One region of the Methylobacterium sp. 001424705 genome, then DNA from elsewhere that is predicted to be linked to it. Evidence: predicted binding sites of a transcription regulator. Region 1 holds the regulator's gene; the other holds the start of a gene.
What was found. The regulator LexA, encoded in region 1, represses DNA repair genes until DNA is damaged. The targets are predictions, from matches to a motif close to TGTTCNNNNTGTGTTCNG.

Region 2: AC6EUL_RS14175 (ATP-dependent helicase) is a predicted target of LexA. The motif match lies at 4,421-4,438, and genes of this name have one in related genera.

Annotation. Positions count from the first base shown of each region.
Region 1 covers NZ_JCBANU010000005.1:91,094-98,512, forward strand. The annotation lists gene gltA (citrate synthase) at 1-82, opposite strand, end outside; gene gltX (glutamate--tRNA ligase) at 332-1,753, opposite strand; gene AC6EUL_RS06105 (ComEC/Rec2 family competence protein) at 1,921-4,206, shown strand; gene lexA (transcriptional repressor LexA) at 4,200-4,952, opposite strand; gene AC6EUL_RS06115 (DUF937 domain-containing protein) at 5,306-6,091, opposite strand; gene sfsA (DNA/RNA nuclease SfsA) at 6,255-6,962, shown strand; gene AC6EUL_RS06125 (FkbM family methyltransferase) at 6,995-7,419, opposite strand, start outside.
Region 2 covers NZ_JCBANU010000017.1:87,354-94,772, reverse strand. The annotation lists gene AC6EUL_RS14195 (AsmA family protein) at 1-2,878, opposite strand, end outside; gene AC6EUL_RS14190 (hypothetical protein) at 2,996-3,247, opposite strand; gene AC6EUL_RS14185 (hypothetical protein) at 3,465-3,977, opposite strand; gene AC6EUL_RS14180 (DUF4160 domain-containing protein) at 3,988-4,230, opposite strand; gene AC6EUL_RS14175 (ATP-dependent helicase) at 4,449-6,815, shown strand; gene AC6EUL_RS14170 (PhoH family protein) at 7,218-7,419, shown strand, end outside.

The DNA of each region.
Region 1 (7,419 bases):
TCACGTCCGGCCCGATGGTGCCGGTCTTGATCGGAAGTTCGACGTGGTTGTCGCCCACGGTGATCGTGCTGGAGGCGCTCATGGAGACCTGGACCCTTTCGTGGCAACGGGGCGGCGTCGGCCCGCGTGGCGATGCAATCGACCACCCGGATCCGGGGTGCAAATGCGGCGCATGCTGCACTTGCTCACACGAGCATGGGGGTAGCGGATCGGCGGACCGTCATCAACCGACGGCCCGGCTCACCTCGACGTCGAAGCGAAATCCGGGCCGATTTGTCATTCTTCCACTCGGAGCACTCGGACGAACCGGCATTTTGCTGCAGTGCGATGGTCAGCCGGTCTGGTCGCGGAGCCGGCCGAGACACTCCTCCCGGCCGAGCACGGCCATGACGTCGAAAACCGGCGGCGAGGTGGCGCGGCCGGTGAGCGCCGCCCGGAGGGGCTGCGCGATCTGGCCGAGCTTCAGGCCGTTCGCCTCGGCAAACTGCCGGACCGCGCCCTCGGTGGCGGCGGCGGTCCAATCGCGCAACCCCTCGAGGGCCGGCAGGAGGGCGGCCAGGCGATTCCGGGCCTCGTCGCCGAGCAGCCCCTTCGCCTTCTCGTCGGGCACGAGGGGCCGGGCCGCGGTGAGGTAGTAGGCGCTGTCCAGGAGTTCGACGAGGGTCTTGGCCCGCTCCTTCAGGCCCGGCATCGCGGCGGTGAGCGTCTCCCGCAGAGCCGGACTCATGGGCACCGCGATCCCCCGTGCCGGGCCGAGCGCCGGCAGCACGTCGTCGATCGCCGCGACGAGGTCCGCATCGGCCGCGCCACGGATGTAGAGGCCGTTGAGGTTTTCCAGCTTGGCGAAGTCGAAGCGCGCGGGCGACCGCCCGATGGCCTTGAGGTCGAAGGCGGCGATCATCTCCTCGGTGGAGAAGACCTCCTGGTCACCGTGGCTCCAGCCCAGGCGCACGAGGTAGTTGCGCAGGGCGCTCGGCAGGTAGCCGAGGTCGCGGTAGGCATCGACGCCGAGGGCCCCGTGCCGCTTCGACAGCTTGGCGCCGTCCGCGCCGTGGATCAGCGGGATATGCGCCATGGCGGGCGCCTCCCAGCCGAGGGCATCGGAGATCTGGCGCTGGCGCGCCGCATTGGTCAGGTGGTCGTCGCCGCGGATGACCTGGGTGACGCCCATGTCGTGATCGTCCACCACGACGGCGAGCATGTAGGTCGGGTTGCCGTCCGATCGCAGCAGGACGAGGTCGTCGAGATCCTTGTTCTGCCAGACGACCCGGCCCTGCACGCCGTCCTCGACCACGGTCTCGCCGTCGGTCGGGGCGCGCAGGCGAATCACCGGCTTGACGCCGGCGGGCGCCTCGGACGGGTCGCGGTCGCGCCAGCGCCCGTCGTAGCGCAGGGGCCGCCCCTCTGCGCGGGCCGCCTCGCGCATCGCCGTCAGTTCGTCGGGCGTCGCGTAGCAGCGATAGGCGTGGCCGGAGGCCAGCAGGCTCTCGGCGGCTTCGCGGTGACGGGCGGCGCGGGCGTATTGGTAGATGACGTCCCCGTCCCAATCGAGCCCGAGCCAGCGCATGCCGTCCAGGATCGCGTCGATGGCGCCCTGCGTCGAGCGTTCGCGATCGGTGTCCTCGATGCGCAGCAGCATGCGGCCGCCGAAGCGGCGGGCATAGAGCCAGTTGAACAGGGCCGTGCGAGCCCCGCCGATGTGAAGGTAGCCCGTGGGCGAGGGCGCGAAACGCGTGACGACGGCTGACGACATCAATCTGGACTTGAATGGCTCGTGATTCGGGCGGGAAGCGGATCGACCGGCCCGGAACCGCGCGTGTAGCATGCGCGCGGGCACACGTTAAGGAATCGTCCCGTTCCCAGGATCGCAGGGCGCATCGCCGGCTCCCGGTCACGGACGCACGCCCGGAGGTTTTCGCGATGGCGCAGGCGCGGGCGACGGCGGCGATGGGGCGCATCACGCGCCACCTCGCCGCGCGTCGCCCGGGCGCCGGGCCGATCCGCGACTGGTTCCGGGCGGGATGGACCCGCGAGATCGAGCAGCGCCGGCTCTTCGCCTGGCTCGCCGTCGCGTTCGGATGCGGCATCCTCGCGTTCTTCCTCGGTACGCAGGGGACGCCGTCGCTCCTGGCGCCGCTCGCGGCCGCCGCCCTGCTCGCCGCGACGACGCCCCTCCTCGTGGCGCGCCCGTTCGGCCTGGCCCTGGTGCTCGCCGCCGTCGCCGCCCTCCTGGGCTTCGCGGCGGCCGCCGCGCGCGTCCGCTCGGTCGACGGGCCGATCCTCGCCCGCACCACGATCGGTCCGCTGGTGGGCACCATCGAAGGGCTGGACGAGCGGGAGGAGGGGGCGCGCCTGATCCTCCGCGTCGAGAGCTTCGGCACCCTCGGCGCCGAGGTCCGCCCGGTCCGGGTGCGGGCCTCCTACCGCAAGGCGAATACCCTGAAGCCGGGCGACCGCATCGCCGCGACCGCGCGCCTGCTTCCGCCGCCGGAAGCCGCCCGCCCCGGAGGCTACGACTTCGCCCGGGATGCCTTCTTCCGTGAGATCGGCGCGGTGGGCTCCCTCGTCGGCAAGGTCGACCTGCGGCCGCCGGCCGAGAGCGCGGACTGGCAGATCCGCCTCGCGGCCGCCGTCGACGCGGCCCGCAACGCCCTGACGCGCCGCATCACCGACGCCAACGGCGGACAGGCCGGAGCGGTGGCGGCGGCCCTGGTGACGGGCAAGCGCGGCCTGATCAGCCCCGAGACCAACGACATCCTGCGCGCCGCCGGCATCTACCACGTCGTCTCGATCTCGGGCCTTCACATGGTCCTGGCGGCCGGCGTGGTGTTCTGGCTCGTGCGGGCGCTCCTGGCCCTCGTTCCGTTCGCGGCGCTGCACTGGCCGATCAAGAAGATCGCCGCTGCCGTCGCCATGGTGGGCGTGACGGCCTACTGCGTCTTCTCCGGCTGGGACATCGCCGCCGAGCGCTCGCTGATCATGACCCTCGTGATGCTCGGCGCGATCCTGGTCGATCGCCCGGCGCTCAGCATGCGAAACCTGGCCCTCGCCGCCCTGATCGCCCTGGCCCGCGAGCCGGACGGCCTCCTCGGCCCGAGCTTCCAGATGTCGTTCGCGGCGGTGGCCGGCCTGATTGCCTGCGCGCCGCTGATCGCCGGACGCGGGCGGCAGCGCGACGGTGCCGGCCTGCTCACCCGGATCTTCGCGCTGGCGACCGCGGCGGTCCTCGGCACCCTGGCCACGACGCTCGTGGCCCAGATCGCCACCGCGCCCTTCGCCACCTACCACTTCCAGACGGTGCAGCCCTTCGGGCTGGTGGGCAATGCGCTCACCCTGCCGCTGGTCTCCCTGGCGGTGATGCCGTCAGCGGTTCTGGGCATCCTCGCCTATCCGTTCGCGCTGGATCAGCCGGTCTGGTGGGCCATGGGCCTGGCGGTGCGGGGGATGCTGACCATCTCGACCTGGATCGCGGGCTTCGGCAACGCCGTCGTCGTGGTCCCGGCCTTCGGCACGGGGGCCCTCGGCCTCCTGGCCGCCGCCCTGATCGTCCTGACGCTCCCGGCCTCGTCGCTGCGCTGGCTCGGCCTCATTCCGGCAGCGATCGGCATCGCCTGTGCGGCTGCCCCGGATCGCTACGACATCTACGTCGATCGGGAGGGGGCGGGCGCCGCCATCCGCCAGCGCAACGGGCGGCTCGCCACCCTTGGCCGGCCGCCCCCCTTCGTGCTCGCGCAATGGCTCAAGGCCGATGGAGACGACCGACGGGTGCAGGACGTCACGGGGTTCGACAGCGCGCGTTGCGATCGCCTGGGCTGTACCCTGACCACACCCGACGGCCGCGTGCTCGCCCTGACCACCGACAAGCGTGCCCTCGGAGAGGACTGCGCCAGGGCCGACATCCTGATCACCCGGCAATCCGCGCCCGGGGGCTGCACCGCATCGATCGTCATCGACCGGGATTTCCTGGGATCCCACGGTGCGACCGCGATTCGCCTCACCCGCGATGGGCCGTCCCTCGCCACCGCGAAGCATCCCGGGGATGTCGTGCCCTGGCGTGCGACGCCCTTGCGAAAGCCGTTGGACCCGCCGGGAACGGCCTTGCCATCTTCGACACCGCCGGCGTCGGTCTTACCGGAAATCCCCGATCGCACCCGCGACCCGTCGGATCCGTCCGGCGATGAACCGGACGGGGACCCCCTTCAGTAGCGGCGCACCAGACTGACCAGACGTCCCTGGATCTGCACCCGATCCGGCCCGAGGACCCGCGTCTCGTAGGCCGGATTCGCCGCTTCCAGGGCGATGGACGATCCACGCCGGCGCAGGCGCTTCAGGGTCGCCTCCTCGTCGTCGATGAGGGCCACGATGATGTCGCCCGTATTGGCGGTGTCCTGCTTGCGGATGACCACCAGGTCGCCGTCGAGGATCCCGGCATCGACCATCGAATCGCCGCGCACCTCCAGGGCGTAATGCTCGCCACCGGCCAGGAAATCCGGCGACATCGTAACCGAATGGCTCTGTTCCTGGATGGCCGAGATGGGCGTACCGGCCGCGATCCGACCCATCACCGGGATGGTCACGGCCCGACCGCTCTCGTCGGTGGCCTGCGTGGTCGGCAGTCGGGACACCGATGCGCCGGCCGGCAGGCCCTTGCCCTTGCCGCCTTCGACCACGCTCGGCATGAAGCGGCGAACCTCGGAGGCCGGAGCGGCGCGCGGGGCGCCCGCATTCCCCCCGAGGCTCTCCGGCATCCGGATCACCTCGATGGCCCGCGCCCTGTTGGGCAGCCGGCGCAGGAAGCCGCGCTCCTCCAGGGCCGTGATCAGGCGGTGAATGCCCGACTTCGACTTCAGGTCGAGGGCGTCCTTCATCTCGTCGAACGACGGGGGAACGCCGCTCTCGCGCATCCGAAGCTGGATGAACTGGAGCAGGTCCAGCTGCTTACGCGTCAACATGCGGGACACTCTTCGTTAGCGCCACGGATCGCGGCGGGTGGCACTAGAAACAAACCACGAACACGTTAAACGTTCCGTAAGTGTTCTGCAAGGGTTCCCATCTCAAGCCTCTCGGGCGCGATCCGTTCGATCCCCTCGGCAAGGGCGGATCTGGGCGTCGCCCGAGCGCCACGCCGGCCTGCCGCTGCGGCCATCGCTGCGATCGAGTGGTGCCCCAATCCGACGAATGAGTTGGACGGCCGGCGTCTTGACCGGTCGGCAGGGCGCCCGGGCGCAGCGCCCTCGGGTCGATGGCCCGGCGACGATCGGTTCTCTGCCGTCCTCTGCCGGCGTCGCCGACGGCGGGTCTTCGGCTAGCGCTGCCCGGTGCGCCCTGCCTTGGGCCGGTCACCCGAACCGTTGCCGCCCGTCTCGGTGGGATTGCGGGGATCCTGCCAGAAGGTATCGAACAGGCGCTGCATCGCGCGGGCGTTCTCCTGCTGCACCTCCAGGCCCGTCTGGAACATCTGCTGCATCACGTCGAAGGGCGCTTCCGTGGCCGACCTGTCCGGCGCGGCGGACTCCGGCCGGGGCGAAGCCGCGAGCCACGTCGACGCCGCACGCGGCCGTGCCTGGGGCGAGGGCGTCGCGGGCTTCGGGGCCTTGGCGCCGGAGTTCAGGAACGCCTGCATCATCTCCGACCAGGCATTGGGCGGGAAGCCGAAGGGGTTCGCCTCGGCGCGCGGGACCGGCGCCGCGGCAGGCGCTTGGTTGATCATGACGTGGACGATCCCCGCCACCACCATGCCGGCCATGATCGGCAGCATCTGCTTCAAGGCCGGCATCGCCACGCCGCTGACGGCAGCGGCCTGCTGCAGAACGGCCTGACTCAGATGGGGCGAGCCGAAGAGTTGCTGGACCAGCATGTCCATCTGCGGCGTCGCGCTCGACGCCTTCGGCGCGGCGGGGCCGACGAGATTGAAGAGGTGGGCGAAGCCGGTCGGATCCTGGGCGACGTTCCGCTGCAGCCCCATCGTGAGGGCCGGAAGCAGGGCTTCCATCGCGCGCAGGCTCTGCTCCGGCGACAAGCCGAACTGCCGTCCGAACCCCTGCGCGTTGGGGCCCGCCTGCGCCTGAAGGATGTCGAACAGATTGAACATGGCGGCCTCGCGGACGAACTGCGGCTTTCCCGGTCATCGACCCGGGCGCGCCGCGCGAATTCTGTCGCATCCGGTCGGTACTGACCAGCCCGGGCGCCTCACGACGGCCCGATTCCCCGTCGACGGGGGCCCGTATCAACCCGTTTCTTGCCCCGGACCCGCGATGCGCTTCCCTTCGCCCCTGATCGAGGCGCGCCTGGTGCGTCGCTACAAGCGCTTTCTCGCCGACCTGCAGCTTGCCGACGGGTCCGTGATCACGGCCCATTGCCCCAACCCGGGGGCGATGCTGGGACTTGCGGTGCCGGGCGCGCGGGCCCTGTTGTCCGACGTCCGGAGCCCGACGCGCAAGCTCCCCTTTTCCTGGGAACTGGTGGAGGCGGATCTGCCCGGCGGCCGGCAATGGGTCGGCATCAACACGATGCGGCCGAACGCCCTGGTGGCGGAGGCCTTCGCCGCCGGCGGCCTGCCCTGCCTCGCCGGCTACACGAGCCTGCGCCCCGAAGTCCGCTACGCCCGGGCCAGCCGGGTCGACTTCCTCGCCACCGGGGAGGGGATGCCGCCCTGCCATGTCGAGGTGAAGAACTGTCACCTGATGCGCAGCCCCGGCCTCGCGGAATTTCCCGATTGCGTCGCCGCCCGCAGCGCCCGCCACATGACGGACCTCGCGGCCGTCGTCGAGGCCGGGGGCCGTGCCATGGTCATCATCGTGGTGCAGATGTGGGCGGATCGCTTCGACGCCGCGCGGGACCTCGATCCTGCCTTCGACCGGGCGCTTCAGGCCGCTCGGGCGGCCGGCGTCGCCGTCCACGCCCACCGCTGCCGCATCGACCCGGTCGGCATCGCCGTGGCCGACGCCATCCCGGTGCTGTAGGGCGCGCGTCCCAGAAGAACCGCGCGGGCCCGTCAGTCGGCCCGCTCGAAGATCAGGTTGAGGCGGGTGCGAGCGATCCGGCGATAGCCGTGCTGCTCGAGCAAGGCGGGCAGGTCGATCTGCCACTGGTCGGTGCCGTTCTCGACGATGAGCAGCCGCGGGTGGAGGCTCGCGGGGGCGGCCCGCAGGAAGGGTTCGAGGATCAGGTCCTCGGCGCCCTCGACATCGAGCTTCATCGCGTCGATGCGCGCGATGCCCTCGCCGAGGGCGAGATCGAGCAGGGGCACGGCCGGCACACGAATCTGCGCGCCCTCGTTCGTCCCGACGATCTTCAGGCTCGATTCCCCCCGGTTGCGGGGATCCACGAACAGGGTGAGTTCCCCCGCCTTGTCGGCGACCGCGCAGGCCACCGCCTTGACCGTTCCGAACGGATTCTGAGCGATGTTGTAGGTCAGGC
Region 2 (7,419 bases), on a different contig from region 1:
CGCCGAGGTTGTTCATCAATCCGGTCAGGCTCTCGCCCGAACTGCCGAAGCGGAGCTGGGCGGAGACCCGACCGTCCACCGGCCCCGGGCCGACCAAGTCGGGGATTGCCGCATCGGTGATCTGGCCCTCGCCGGAGAGCGCGGCGGCGCCGCCCTGACGTGTCGAGGTCGCGCGTCCCGCGATGCGTCCACCGGCGAGGGTCGCGTCGAGGTCACGCAGGGTCAGGGTCTCGCCGTCCAGGGTGACGCCGAGAGTCGCGCCGGTCGCCGTGAGCCCGCGCCCGAGGTCGAGGCTGTCGACCCGGAGGCCGAGGGAGACCGCCGGCCGGCCGGCCGGAACCGGCGCGAACCGCGCGCTCGCGGGGCTCTGGCCGGGTCCGCGCGGGGCCTCGGTCGGCAGGATCGTGGCACTGGCCAGAAGCGGCAGGGCGAGGCGGGTCAGGGACGCGCTGCCGCCGATCGCGCCCTCGGCCGTGCGGGTGAGGTCGGCCGAGACGGGCTGGCCGGCGATCCGGCCGACGACGCCCAGGCGCAGGTCCGGGCCGGCCCGCGACAGGCGCAGACCGAGATCGGCCGGCAGCGGCCCGGGGATCGGCACGGCGCTGCCCGCCAGGGTGAGGAGCGGCGCGAGATCGGGCAGGGCGAACTGAAGCGCGCCGGCTCGCGGCAGGGGCTCGGCGGCGTCGAGGAGGATCGGCTGCACCGTCGCGACGGTGATGTCGGCGACCGTCCCGCTCAGGCGCAGGGCGAGGCCCCCGGGAGACGCGGTGCCGTCGGACGGGGCGGGTACGCCGGCGATGCGCAGGTATCCGGGCCGGCGCAGGGCCGGGACATCGGTGCGCCCGAACCAGGGGGCCGCGTTCGCCGTCGCGATGGTGAGGTCGAGGGTGTCGATGCGGCCCGCCCGGCTCAGGAGGTCGAGGTCGAGGGTGCCGCCCGCCGCGTCGCCCTTGGCGCCGACCCGCAGGGTGTCGGCCGCGCCCGCATCCCGCTCGAGGTTGACCGCGAGGTCGAGGGCCCCGTTTCGCAGGAAGGCCGGGACCCGGCGGGCCTCCGCCACCCAGACCCGGTCGAGGAGCGCGAACAGGGGGGCGGCCACCGCCGCCGAGACCTGCCCGGCGATCCGGCCCGTGCCGTCCGGGCTGATCCGGCCGGAGAGCTTGGCATTGGCGCCGGCCAGGTCGGTGATGGCGAGGCTGTCGACCACGAGGCTCGGGCCGTCCGACTGGATGCTCGCCGCGATGGTGCCGTTGCCCGAATGAGCGCCGGCGGGACCGTAGCGCACGTCCCGGGCCTGGAGCGTGATCCCGACATCGTGGCCCCGCAGGTCCGCGAGGGTGCCGCTCAGCACCGGCAGGGCGGCGATGTCGATGCCCTGCGCGGCGAGCTGTGCATCGAAGCGGCCGCGCGCCGGTCCCTCGGCCGCCGTGTAGCGGGCATTGCCGGTGATGCGGGCCTCGCCGAGCCCGAGGCGCAGGTTGCGCAGGGACACCGTGCCGGCGGCCACCGAGAGGTCGGTATTCACCTGCACCGGACGACCGTCCATCACCGCCACGGCCGGGCCTTCGAGCCCGAGGCGCCGCAGGTAGCGGCCGAACCCGTCGGAGGCCGGCGTGTCGAGGGACAGGCGCCCGGTGAAGCGCAGGCCGGTCTCGGTGTCGATCTCACCGCTGGCGCCCAGGGCCGTGGCGCCCGGCGCGGTGACGTCGAGGCGGCGCAGCACCACGCCGCCGGTGCGGTCGAGGGTGCCGCTGGCGGCCAGCCCCGTCCACTCGTCGAGGCCGAGGGCCAGGCTCTCCGCCGCGAGGTCCAGGTCCACCATGATCGGCAGTCCGAGGCCGTTGCGGCCGCCGGTGTTCGGCAGGCCGCGGGCGATCAGCGCCTGTCCGGCCGCCGAGGTCAGGAAGGCGTCGAGGTCGAGGCGACGGGCGGAGAGCGCCAGGGCGCCGCGCCACTGCTTCAGGTCGAGCTGACCCGAGCCGCCCAGGCGCAGGGCCTGGCCGCCGGGATCGATCTCCAGGGCGACGTCGGTGAACCGAGCCGTCAGGCCGCGCCCCTTGAATTTGCCGGCAAGGGAGAAGGGCAGATAGGCGCCCGCCGCCTGGACCGGCGGCCCGACGACGATCCGGGCGCTGCCTTCGGCCACCGCCGAGGTCAGGCGCCGTCCGCCCGTCGCCGTGCCGGCGGGTGCGAGGCCGATGCGGGCATCGGCCTCGAAGCGGGGCTGCGTGTCGCCGCCGCCCGCGATCTTCACGTTGACGCCGTCGGGCCCGAGCTCACCGGTCGAGACCCGGAAGGGGACGCCCCGGCTCGTGCCTTCGGCCCGCCAGGGGCCGACGAGGGCGGGCGCGGAGACCTGAAGGGCCTCGGCGTAGAACTGCTCGGTCCGGCCCGTCGCGAGCACCTGGGTCGTCAGCACGAACTGCCGGATCGACAGGTCCTCGATGGCGAGGTCGCGCCGTAGGGCCGCCGACAGCCCGCGCGTGGGCAGGAGCATCGCCTCGCCATCGGTGACGGGGAGCTTGACCTCCGCCCGGCCGACCCGCGTCTCGGTGAACAGGATCTCGCCCTTCAGCAGGGGCGCCAGGGCGATCTCGGCCTTGATCCACTGCAGGTCGAGCTGGGGCTGGTCGAGGGCGGGCTTCTGCGCGGCGCCGGCCCCGGACCCCAGCCGCAGGCGATCGAGCTTGAGGCGCGGCGAGGGCAGGAGCCGGACACCGATACGGCCCTCGGTCTGAGCCGCGACCCCGAGGGAGCGCGCGATCGTCCGGTCGATCGTGCCACGATAGCCCTCCCAGGCCACGAAGGGCGGGACGGCGAGCGCCGCGACGAGGAGCAGGATGACGGCGCCCGCCAGCGCGGTCAGGATGTCACGCACCGTCTCTGTTCCGCCTCGTCACCCGGGTCGGGCCCCGCTCCGTCGGCGGACATAGCACAGGGAACGCCCGCGCGCGCCAGGGCCGGCGCGCCGCGTCCGGCGCCCCGGGGCCGCGGCTCAGCGACGGCCCGGAACGACGATCGGGGCGGGGGGCGCGCTCGGCCGGAACAGGTCGCCGCGCTGGATCTGCAGGCGCGTCTGGTTGGTGTCGAATTGCTGGCGCTGCTCGATGCCCCGGAGTTCGCTGCGGTTGGACAGGCGCTCGTTGGTGGCATTCAGGCTGTCGACGCCCCGCGACGAGACCTGGGCGAGGGCCGGACCGGCGGCGAGGAGCGCGAGGCCGGCGAGAAGGGCGGGGGAGCTACGCATGGCGGCGTCCTTGTCAGGTGCACTGTGATGTCGTGATCTGGTGAGACGACCTGCCGGTGGGAAGGCGGGTTCCGATCTTCGAAGGTTCTGCGACGCTGCGTGAGACTGCCGCATCGATCGTCGGCAGCGATGGGAGGTTGCGGGTTTCAGTCCTCTTCCGTCCTTGGCCGCCGGAGTCTCAGTGTGTCGCGGTCTCTGCCTGGCGGACCGCGCCACCCTACGCCGCGCTGGGTGCGCCCACGCGGCGCGGGCGGCCCCGCTTGCGCGGCCGGTAATGGGCGTGGAGCAGGATCGGGTCGCGCAGGGCCGCCCGACACGCCATCGCAATGGGAGTCGGCACCGCGCTGATGCCCGCCTTGTAGGCGTTCCACGTGCTCAGCGAGAGGCCGAGGAAATCCGCGGATTTCTGGTTCGACAGTCCGGCGGCTGTCTGCCACGCAGTCACCTCCGCGCGGCCGAACCGCCGCTGTTCGTCCGCGATCAGCCTGAGATGATGCGCATCGATGGCGAGGTCCCCATCCTCGCTGCCCCATTCCACGGAGGTCCCGTGATCTCCGAGCCGGACCGTCGCGAACAGGGCCGGATCGTTCAGAGGCGACAGGATCTCACCGCCGGTGGCAATCCATCCGGCGAGGTCCACGCGGTCGGACCGGTCGTCGCGCCACATCACGCCGAGGCCGGTGGGACCCGTGGCGATGACGGTTGAGATGCGGGGCAGGGGATCGTTCACGGCAACCTCCTTAGGCAATCGGGAAGCGGGCGTTGGTCCGATTCCATTCGGCCGCGACGGCGGCGCGGTTCTCGGCGGCCCAGGCCAGGGCCTCGCGCTCGATCTTGCCCGGCAGGGCGCCGGCCAACAGTCGGAGGGTGGCAATCTCCACGAGAGCCTCGTCATCCGGTGTCAGGATGTGGAAATGCGGCGGCAGATGATCGTTGGCATAGAACCGAATGATGATGCTCCCCGACTGATAGAGCTCGCCCATCGCCGCGCCTCACCCATCCCGTCGAGACATAGTCCTGGCCCGGGCTGGCGGAAATTCCTCATCCGATTTTCGGATGAATTTAATCGCCGATCCGACACTCTCCGGGATATGAGGTGCGTCCGAGATGGAGCCTCGGAGACCGTCCAGGCGGAGGCCGGGCCACTCCGGAAACGCGCGCGACCCTCGACGCCGTTCGCGTTTTGGTCCAGGGATGCGCGATGACTCAACGCTTCGACGCGGCCGGCGCATCCGCCTCCGACGCCGCCCCGACCTCCATCGCCGCCCGTGCCATGGCCTCCCTCCGGCCGCAGGGCTCGCCCTACCTCGAAGGGCTGAACGCCGAGCAGCGCCGCGCCGTCGAGGCGACGGACGGGCCGGTGCTCGTGCTGGCCGGGGCCGGCACCGGCAAGACACGGGTGCTGACGACGCGCATCGCCCACCTGATTGCGACGGCCAGGGCGCGGCCCTTCGACATCCTCTCGGTGACCTTCACCAACAAGGCCGCGCGCGAGATGAAGCACCGCATCGGCGGGCTCATCGGGCCGGCCGGCGAGGGCATGCCCTGGCTCGGCACCTTCCACTCCATCGGCACCAAGATCCTGCGCCGGCACGCCGAACTGGTGGGCCTGCGCTCCGACTTCACGATTCTCGGGATGGACGACCAGCTGCGGCTGATGAAGCAGGTCATCGTCGATCAGAACATCGACGAGAAGCGCTGGCCCGCGCGCGCCCTGTCCTCGGCCATCGACGGCTGGAAGAACCGCGGCCTCCTGCCCGAGCAGGTGCCGCCCGGCGAGGCCCAGGCCTTCGCCTTCGGCAAGGGCGGGGCGCTCTATGCCGCCTATCAGGCCCGGCTCCTGACCCTCAACGCCGCCGATTTCGGCGACCTGCTGCTGCTCTGCCTCAAGCTCTGGCGCGAGAACCCGGACGTGCTGGAAAACTACCAGCAGCGCTTCCGCTACATCCTCGTGGACGAGTACCAGGACACCAACGTCGCCCAGTACCTCTGGCTGCGCCTGCTGGCGCAGGGCCACCGCAACGTCGCCTGCGTGGGCGACGACGACCAGTCGATCTACGGCTGGCGTGGCGCCGAGGTCGACAACATCCTGCGCTTCGAGCACGACTTTCCAGGCGCCGTGGTGGTCCGCCTGGAGCGCAACTACCGCTCCACCGGCCATATCCTCGCCGCCGCCTCCGGCCTCATCGCCAAGAACGAGGGCCGCCTCGGCAAGACCCTGCGCACCGAGGACGTCGCCGGCGAGAAGGTGACGGTGTCGGGCGCCTGGGATTCGGAGGAGGAGGCCCGCCAGGTGGCGGAAGCCATCGAGAGTCTCCAGGCCCAGCAGCATCCCCTCTCGGAGATCGCCGTGCTGGTGCGCATCTCGGCCCAGATGCGCGAGATCGAGGACCGGTTCGTCCAGCTCGGCCTGCCCTACCGGGTCATCGGCGGCCCGCGCTTCTACGAGCGGGCCGAGATCCGCGACGCGCTCGCCTATCTGCGCATCACCGCCAACCCCTCCGACGACCTCGCCTTCGAGCGCATCTTCAACACGCCCAAGCGAGGCCTCGGCGACGCCACCCTGCAGGCGCTGCACGCCTATGCCCGGGCCGAGCGGGTGCCGCTGCTCCAGGCGGCCCGCCTCGTCGTGGAGACCGACGAGCTGAAGCCCCGCGCCCGGTCCGGCGTCCGCGCCCTGGTCGAGAGCTTCTCACGCTGGGCCCGGCTGGTGGGAACCCAGCCGCATTCGGAGGTGGCGCAGACCATCCTGGAGGAATCCGGCTACACCGAGATGTGGCAGAAGGAGAAGTCGGCCGACGCCGCCGGACGCCTGGAGAACCTCAAGGAGTTCGTCCGCTCCATGGAGGAGTTCCCGGACCTCGCCGCCTTCCTCGAGCACGTCTCGCTGGTCATGGAGGCCAGCGAGCAGGAGGGGGCCGACCGGGTCTCGCTGATGACCCTCCACGCCGCCAAAGGCCTGGAATTCGACACCGTCTTCCTGCCGGGCTGGGAGGATGGCCTGTTTCCGAACCAGCGGGCGCTCGACGAGAGCGGCCGCGCCGGGCTGGAGGAGGAGCGCCGCCTCGCCCATGTCGGCCTGACCCGGGCCCGCAAGCGCGCCAAGCTGTCCTTCGCCGTCAACCGGCGCATCCACGGCCTGTGGTCCTCCACGGTGCCGAGCCGCTTCATCGACGAGTTGCCCGAGGACAGCGTCGACGTGATCGATGCCCCCGCCCACTTCGCGGCCGGGGCCTCGCGCTTCGACCGGAACCCGGCGCCCTTCGGCTCGTCCTACGGCACGCCCGGCTGGCAGCGGGCCCAGGCCAATACGGCGCAGTCCGGAAACGCCAACGGCTACGGGGTCGGCAACCGTTCGCCGGCCAGTCGGGGCGGCCCGCGCCAGATCGAGGGCGAGCTCATCGCCAAATCGACGGGCGCGCCTTCCGCTTTCAGCGTCGACATGCGGGTGTTTCACACCAAGTTCGGCCCCGGCACCGTCGCGGGTGTGGACGGCAACAAGCTGACCGTTGATTTCGACAAGGCCGGCCGGAAGATGGTCCTCGACAGCTTCATCCAGGCGGCCTGATCGCGGGACGCGGGGGCTGCGGAGGACGTCGGGCGGATGCGGACTGCGTCTTCTGCGGCACAGCCCAGGGCAATCGACCGCCGCGGCGGATCGGCTCCCGCAGCGCAGCATCGACGCAGACTTTTTACATCATTCCGAAGAATAGTGGATGTCACGCCCCTGTCGCGCCCGGCGCGGCATGGTGCGTGCAACGCACAGTCCTGCGGTCATCGGGACCGTATCGGGAATCCACAGCCTTGAGGGACCCGTCCGGAACCTGAGGGCGGTCTCCGGATTGGCTGTGAAGCGGGCGAAGTCGAAAGGATCGCCGAAACGGGATCAATCGAAAGTGATGCGAAGCAAGTTCAGCAAGTCAGGCTCAGATTAAATCCAGGTTGGCAAGTCCGGTTGGAGTGTTGATCGATGAAGAGACGCCGCGCACGACTTGAACTCGTTGAGGACCGTCCGGTCCGGCTGCACAAGACCCGCTTCGACGAAGAACGCAACCTAAGTCCGATCCAGCCCCTCACCGACCGGCAGGCGCAGTACCTCGACGCCCTTGCCCTTCACAAGCAGGTGATCGTCCTCGGCCCCGCCGGCACCGGCAAGACCTTCATCGCCGGGA